One region of the Leuconostoc suionicum genome, then DNA from elsewhere that is predicted to be linked to it. Evidence: predicted binding sites of a transcription regulator. Region 1 holds the regulator's gene; the other holds the start of a gene.
What was found. Region 1 encodes LexA, which represses DNA repair genes until DNA is damaged. Its sites were predicted from a motif close to CNAACANNTGTTNG; they were not measured.
Positions count from the first base shown of each region.

Region 2: A6B45_RS03805 (DNA polymerase III subunit alpha) is a predicted target of LexA. The motif match lies at 1,869-1,882, and genes of this name have one in related genera.

Region 1 covers NZ_CP015247.1:1,160,983-1,165,204, reverse strand. Annotated here, with positions in the region: gene pyrF (orotidine-5'-phosphate decarboxylase) at 1-626, shown strand, start outside; gene pyrE (orotate phosphoribosyltransferase) at 627-1,259, shown strand; gene lexA (transcriptional repressor LexA) at 1,299-1,937, opposite strand; gene A6B45_RS05840 (YneF family protein) at 2,186-2,422, shown strand; gene A6B45_RS05835 (lysophospholipid acyltransferase family protein) at 2,433-3,071, opposite strand; gene A6B45_RS05830 (tRNA1(Val) (adenine(37)-N6)-methyltransferase) at 3,132-3,896, shown strand; gene A6B45_RS05825 (GIY-YIG nuclease family protein) at 3,893-4,165, shown strand.
Region 2 covers NZ_CP015247.1:739,618-743,839, forward strand. Annotated here, with positions in the region: gene A6B45_RS03790 (Nif3-like dinuclear metal center hexameric protein) at 1-174, shown strand, start outside; gene pepT (peptidase T) at 218-1,453, shown strand; gene A6B45_RS03800 (YjzD family protein) at 1,505-1,702, opposite strand; gene A6B45_RS03805 (DNA polymerase III subunit alpha) at 1,897-4,222, shown strand, end outside.

The DNA.
Region 1 (4,222 bases):
CTTTTTCAGATCTAGTGGAAAAGCCAGCATTGAAAATCGGTATGGAGCTTTTTTATCGTACGGGACCAGAGTTCATCACAGAACTACGTGCATTGGGCTATACGATTTTCTTAGATTTAAAACTTTACGATATTCCAAATACTGTTGGTCGTGCAGTCGCTAATATATCAAAACTAGATGTACAATATTTAACTTTGCATGCAGCTGGAGGGAAAAGAATGTTAGAAGCAGCTGTTGCCAATAAGAGTGACGCGTTAAAGTTACTTGCAGTGACACAGCTAACTTCTTTTTCGGAGGCTGAGATACAAGAGATACAACTAACCACAGCAACTATTGAAGAAAGTGTTGCACATTTGGCTGAGCTCGCATACTCGGCGGGCATAGACGGGACAATTAGTTCACCTTTGGAGGCTAGTTTAATTAAGTCACACACGAATGACCGATTTTTACGTATCACACCCGGTATTCGTTTAGCTGGTGACGCAGCTGGAGATCAAGTGCGTGTGACTACGCCAGCGGAAGCCAAGAAGTTGAATTCAACTGGATTAGTTGTTGGTCGATCAATTACAAAATCGACCAACCCGGTGGCTGCATATCAACGTGTTGTCAATGAATGGAGAAAATAAATGACAAACTATAAACAACAAGTAGCTAATGATTTACTTGAAATTGGCGCCGTAAAATTTTCACCAGAAGAACCTTTCACGTGGGCCTCGGGTATAAAGAGTCCAATATATACAGATAATCGGATGACCATTGGTTTCCCTTTGGTACGTCAAAATATTTATAAGGGGTTATCTGAATTAATAAAAAAAGAGTATGGTGACGTTGAGATTATTGGTGGAGTGGCTACTGCAGGTATTCCTCATTCGGCTTGGGTAGCTGAAGAATTAAATAAGCCAATGATCTATGTACGTTCAAAACCTAAAGATCACGGGGCAGGTCGTCAAACAGAAGGCGCCTTGGTAAAAGATCGCAAAGTCGTTCTGATTGATGATTTGATATCAACAGGGGGTTCTGTGTTGGCTGCAGTAAATGCGGTACGTAATGAGGGAGCAAGTGTACTTGGCGTTGTTTCCATATTCTCTTATGAATTGCCAGCTGGTAAAAAAAATTTTGACGAAGCAGGACTAACATTTAACTCGCTAACAACATATTCACAACTCATTGAAACAGCGGTAAAGCGTGGGGATCTCGATAAATCACAAGTTGAAACCTTACAAAATTGGAAGAAAAATCCAAATGCTTGGCAAGCATAATAAAAAGGCTCATCCCTGATGAGCCTTTTTACTTGATTTTTAATAAATAGCGTCGCGATATAGTCCGATGACTTTTCCTAAAATAGAGACTTTTTGCAAAATAATTGGCGCCATGCTGTTATTTTCTGGTTGTAAGCGATAATGATCGGCTTCACGGAAAAAACGCTTGACTGTCGCTTCATTGCTATCATTCATTGCGACAACGACATCACCATTATCAGCATTCTCTTGCTTACGTACGATAACTTTGTCTCCATCTAGGATGCCAATGTTAACCATTGAATCACCATGAACATTAAGCATGAACAGGTCACCATCAAATTGCATTAAATTATCTGGAATAGGGAAAAATTCGGTTGCTTCTTCTTCCACTGCCAAAATTGGTGTACCCGCTGTAACCATTCCAAGTACCGGAATTTTTCCGGGTGTTGTTGAAATGCCAAGCATCTCTAAACCAATATCGGTTACTTCGATCGCACGAGCTCTTGGTTTAGAAGCATCTTTTAAAAGATAACCTTTTTTGACTAGTCGTTCGATGTGACCGTGAATAGTTGAAGAAGATGATAATCCAACAGCTTCACCAATTTCTCGGACGGTTGGTGGGTAACCATTTTCTGATTGTGCTTCATGAATAAATCGAAGCACTTGAATTTGTTTGCTTTCTTGTGTAATTGCCATGATGGGTTTCCTACTTGTTAAATTTACTATCATCAGTATAACGGAAAAACACGAACAAATCAAACGTTTGTTCGTTATTTTTGTAAAAATTCAACCTAATATTAAATAAATGATAAAAACTTGTGTTGTTTATTTTTGTAACGAACAAAATGGTTCATATTGAAAACGTTAACTCTGCAAGTAATTATAGCACGCCTTTGCTGGCTGTGCTATAATAACTATCAGACATTTTAGTAAGGAGAATATGCATGATTAGCACATGGCTAGCAATTTTAATTGCAGTGTTAACTTTAGTTATTGGTTTGGTCGGTGGCTTTTTCTTGGCACGTAATTCAATGAAGAGTTATCTTGCAAAAAACCCACCTATTTCAGAAGAAATGATGAAATCAATGATGATGTCAATGGGACAAAAACCATCTCAAAAGAAATTGAACCAAATGATGGCTCAGATGAAGCAACAAAGTGCCAATTCGCAAAAAAAATAAGCCAATCGGCTTATTTTTTTTCTAAACGTTTTGGATCTACATATTTCCAAGTTGGGTCAATCTCAGCATCTAATTCTTGGAATGCTTTTTGCATTTGCTCAGTATATTTAGCAATATTTTCTTTGTTCAATCGGTCTTTACGATCAATAATAATTGGCTTACCAAAATTAACTGTGGTATTATTACGTTTGAAAAGTTGACTGAACTTAACAGGACCTTGATAGACAGCTGGTACGATTGCCTTTCCAGCCATTCGTGCAATTAAAATGGAACCTGATTTTAAATCGTCACTGTGTCTAGAACCGGAAGGAAACATTATCAAAGAGCGATTGCCATCTTTTAATTCACGTACGGGAATTTTGATGACGCTTGGGCCAACATTTTCACGATCAACTGGGAAAGCGCCGGCTGATTTGATTAACCAGGCAAGTGGCTTGAATTTAAATAATTCAATTTTTGCCATGAAAATAAAGTGTTTTGGGTAGGCCGCCATGGCATACCATACTGGGTCCCACCAAGTACGATGTGGGCCAACTAGCACATAGTTATCGTTTTGGGGTATTCTGTCGCGATTCATGTATTTAATGCGACCAGTAACTGCCCATATTAAAGCAACAGCAATGCCACGTAAAAAATCATAGAATTTCATATTTATTTACCTCATAAATTAAATCATTTCAATTTTACAGATAAACAGAGAGAAACGCAAATGACACAACCATTTCTTAAAGCAAATGAACGTATCGATGGACTTCCATCACAAAATATTAATATTATCCAGAATCCAGACATGTTTTCATATTCCTTAGATGCAATTTTATTAGCACATTTTGCTGATGTAAAGGGGAAAGGTAAAGGGTTATCTGTAGATTTGGGATCAGGTACTGGCGCAGTTGGCCTTTTTTACGCCCCGAAAGTGACTGGAAAAATAAAGTTAGTCGAGATACAACCAGAATTAGCTGAAATGGCACAACGCAGCATTGAACTGAACAATTTGCATGAACGTGTTTCGGTCCTTCAAGCTGACATGAAAGATATATTTAATGAAATTCAACCTGGTTCGGTTGAAACTGTTCTGACAAATCCACCTTATTTTCCCTTAACTGAGACTACCAAGACTAATATAGATAAACATTATGAAATTGCGCGCCACGAGTTGATGATTAACCTGCCTGAATTGGCCCAAATTACCAACAAACTCCTGAAAAATAATGGCAAGGTCTATATGGTACACCGGCCGGAAAGACTAGCAGATATATTTGCAGCGTTTGCTGCACGAAAGCTCATGATTAAAAGAGTTCAATTTGTTTATGGAAAGGCGAACCGTGAAGCCAATATGGTTTTAATAGAAGCCATTAAATCTGGCCGACCAGGTGGTGTGCGCATTATGCCGCCCCTTATCGCCTATACTGATGACAATGACTATACATCAGAAGTTCATGACATCCTCTATGGTAAAGCGTGGCATGAATGAAATATTATTATTTTTATGTGTTGTATACAGCGGATGGTTATTTTTATGGTGGATTCACGGATAACGTACAACGTCGTTTAGCGACGCATGAGTCTGGCAAAGGAGCAAAGTTTACTCGGGTAAAGGCGCGACATCCATTAAAATTGATTCACTATGAAGAATTCCAGACAAAGAGCGAAGCATTAAAAGCAGAGGCGAATTTTAAGAAATTAACACGAATTAACAAGGAACAGTACTTATTAGCACACCACGTGGTCAGAATTTGGTAATATGCTTGTCAAGGAACCAAAAATAATGTAAAATGAAATATGTTGTGAAAAGCAACA
Region 2 (4,222 bases), 420 kb from region 1:
TACTATCACGTTGGGCACGACATCTTGGCTTCAAATTTTATTGTGATTGATCCTGATCATCACATGGAAGCCATTGCTAACAAAAAAATGGTTGCTAAGGTCAAAGAATGGTTTGGCGACACTGTTGATGTAGTTGCTACAAAAATCAATACAGATCCATACAAATATATTTAGTTACCGGTTAAAACAGTGAGCAAATGCTCAAAAGGAGTAATATATGACAAAGTATCCTGAATTAACAGAACGTTTTTTGAAGTATATAAAAGTAGATACGCAGTCTGATGAGAATTCAGAAACAGTGCCGTCGTCACCTAAAGAGGTCGCCTTTTTGGCAGATTTAGCTGAGGAGTTGAAAGCTATTGGTCTTGAAAATGTACGCACAATGAAAGACGGTTATGTGTTTGCGGAATTATCAAGCAATATTGATGATAGTGCTGTGCCCACAATTGGATTTATTGCACACGTTGATACTGCAGATTTTAATGGAGCGAACATTAACCCACAAATTATTGAGAATTACGACGGCCAATCGTCAATTAAGTTAGGAAATAGTGGTTATGAATTGACAACTAAGGAATTTCCTAGCTTAAAAAAATATGCGGGACATACGCTAATAACAACCGATGGTACAACACTATTAGGTGCTGATGATAAAGCTGGAGATGCTGAAATCATTACGGCAGCTCAGTATTTGATTGCACATCCAGAGGTTAAGCATGGTGATTTGCGATTTGCTTTTGGACCAGATGAAGAGATTGGTATTGGTGCCGACCATTTTGATGTTGAAGCATTTGGTGCTGACTTCGCTTATACAATGGATGGCGGACCGTTAGGAGAGCTTGAGTGGGAGACATTTAATGCTGCGAGCGCCGTTATCACAATTCAGGGGCGAAATGTTCATCCAGGAACTGCAAAAGATACAATGGTTAATGCTATTCAGCTAGCATTTGATTTCCATGAACAACTTCCTGTCCATGATCGCCCAGAAAACACTGAAGGAACAGAAGGATTTTGGCATCTTCTAGCAGTTGACGGTAATCCTGAAGAAGCAACTCTGCGTTATATTGTTCGTGATCATGACCGAAATATATTTGAAGAACGTAAGCAAAGATTATTAGATATTGCCGATGCCTTTAATCAGAAATTAAGGGAAAAGCGTATTAAAGTTGTATTGAAAGATCAATACTATAATATGGGTGAAATCTTGAAAGATGACATGTGTTCAGTTAATTTGGCTGAAAAAGCGATGAATAACTTAGCGATTAAACCAATTATTGAACCTGTCCGTGGTGGTACCGATGGTTCAAAAATAACTTTCCTAGGGCTGCCAACACCAAATATTTTTGCTGGTGGCGAAAATATGCATGGCCGTTTTGAATATATTTCTACAACAGTCATGGAACAGGCAACAGACGTTATTTTAGAAATTGTAAAACTTGCACAAGAAAAATAACTTTTGGATAAACAAAAAGAGCTCAAATGAGCTCTTTTTAAATCTTGTGATTTATTCTTCAGACGCAACTTCTTTTGGTGCAGCTGATCCTGAAATTGCTGGAATTGCAACTAGCGCAATTTCACCAACAATGACAGCAATGACAGCAACAGTAACAAAATCATAAGTGCCAGAATTCAATTGGGATACAATATAACCCAAAATTTCACCAAATATTGCCGACCAAATTGCTACCATAATGTATTTCATGATTTTTTACCTCTTTACTGTCATTATAATACACCTTTTTTCACAAATGGCAAGTTTTTAAGGGAATTTAAACAAGAAAATAGAAAATGTCTTATCTGTGGTTTTGTGGGACCCTAATATTTGTTAAAATTAACGACTTTTCTGTGATTTTTCTGTATAATTAAAGAAAACGGATGTTCGTATAAGGAGTTGAAATGTACGCACCGCTTCAAATTTTAAGCAGTTATAGCTTATTAAAAAATCCAAATACAATTGAACAAATTGTCCAAACGGCAAAGACTCGTGGTTATGAAGCCATTGCACTGGCTGATGTTAATGTAATGTACGGGGCGATAGACTGGTTTCGACAAACAAAAAAGCATGGGATTAAGCCTTTATTTGGCTTGACATTAATGGTCAATGGACTTGTGAATACTGCTACGCTATTTCCAGTCGTACTATTAGCTGAGAATCAAGTAGGCTACCAAAATCTAATGTGGCTATCATCAGCCAAGATGACTAGTCAAGGAGATTTTCAGTGGGAAACAATGGTCAAACACTTATCTGGTATAAACATTGTTTTTCCAACTGACAGTGAGCTTGTTCAGCTCATCTCTTCGGGGTATGAGAAAGTTAATGACTATTGGCAACAACTTATCACCCTTGTTGACGCTCACCATTCTTTTATTGGTATTAATTCACAAATGGCACCGCAGATACAAGAGAGATTAGCGCAATTTAGCGAACAAACCGGTGGCCGTATGATTGCTTTAGATGACATTGATTATCTGAACTCAGACGATGCGTTCACTACTCAAGTCTTAAAAGCAATTGATGCAAATGTTAAATTGGACGATATTAAAATTTTGGCTCAACAACAAGGCTCACATATTTTAAGAGATTTAACTGTCGTTCAGCAAGAATACCAAGGCACAGAAATACTAAAGACAGCCTATATTAATAACGAACTATTGGTTTCAAAAAGCAATGTCAGCATTGAATTTAAAGATACGGCTTTACCACCTTTTGAAACACCATCTGGCGTGACCAACGCACAGTTTTTAGAAACAATTGCTGTCAGTGGATTAAAAAAACGATTACAAGGACATAATGTGAGCTTGAACTTGTACGAAGAAAGATTGCAGCACGAATTAAAAACCATTGAAGTGTTAGGATTTAGCGATTACTTCCTGATTGTTTGGGACATTGTTAACTTTGCGCATAAAAACCACATTCAAACTGGACCAGGTCGTGGTTCTGTCGCTGGATCTTTGGTTGCGTACAGTTTACAAATTACCGATGTAGATCCCTTGCAATTTAACTTGCTATTTGAACGCTTTCTAAATGACGAGCGCGTGCAAATGCCTGATATTGATATTGATTGGCCACCAAGCAAACGTGAAGAACTATTCGCCTACCTTCATCAAAAGTACGGGAAAAGAAATTTTGGTCAAATTATTACATTTGGTACTTTAGCTTCTAAGCAAGCCCTACGTGATGTTGGTAGGGTTTTTGGGTTACCAACCCCGACATTGAGTAAGTTGAGTGCTAGTATACCTGAAGGAAAAAATGGACGTAAAGTGTCCATTGAGGATGCGCTTAAAGCGCCACAATTACAGAATGCCCTTCGTGATATTGATAATGGTAGATTATTATTACAAACGGCGTTGAAAATTGAAGGGTTACCAAAAAATTACTCTACACATGCGGCAGGAATTGTGCTTAGTGCGAATCCTTTGGTACAAACATTGCCTGTGCAATCTGGTACGGAGGGACGTTTATTAACACAATTTGAAAAAGATCCAGTTGAACAATTAGGGTTACTTAAAATCGATATTCTAGGATTACAAAATTTGGCAATTTTAAGCCAAGCACTCTATTATGCTCAAAAAGAGCTACCAGAAGGGTTTGATATTACCAAAGTTGCTTTAGATGACGCCAAAACCTTAGCATTATTTGCTAAAGGAGACACAAATGGGGTTTTCCAATTTGAATCTGCCGGCATTAAAAATGTATTGCGAAAGCTGAAACCAGTCACCTTTGAACATATTGTGGCTGTTAACGCGCTTTATCGTCCTGGTCCTGCACAAAATATTGATAAGTTTATTGCTCGACGCCATGGTAAAGAACCAGTGACGATCCCAGACCCTAGTTTGAAATCAATTTTGGCGCCAACTTTTGGTATTATTGTATACCAAGAGCAGGTTATGCTGGTTGCGGAGTCATATGCTGGATTCACGCTAGGTGAGGCGGATGTTTTACGAAGTGCCATGTCGAAGAAAAAAGTTGACAAAATGCAAAAATTGCATGAGCAATTTATTAAAGGTGCTTTAAAAAATGGGCATGATCAAGAGCAAGCAGAACTTATTTTTTCTTATATTGATGAATTCGCTAATTATGGTTTCAATCGTTCTCATGCAGTTGCTTATAGTAAACTGGCTTTTGAGTTAGCCTATTTAAAGGCACATTATCCGGTTGCTTTTTTTACAGCTTTACTAAATGCAAATCTGGGTGAACAAAAAAAAGTGCAGCAATATGTAT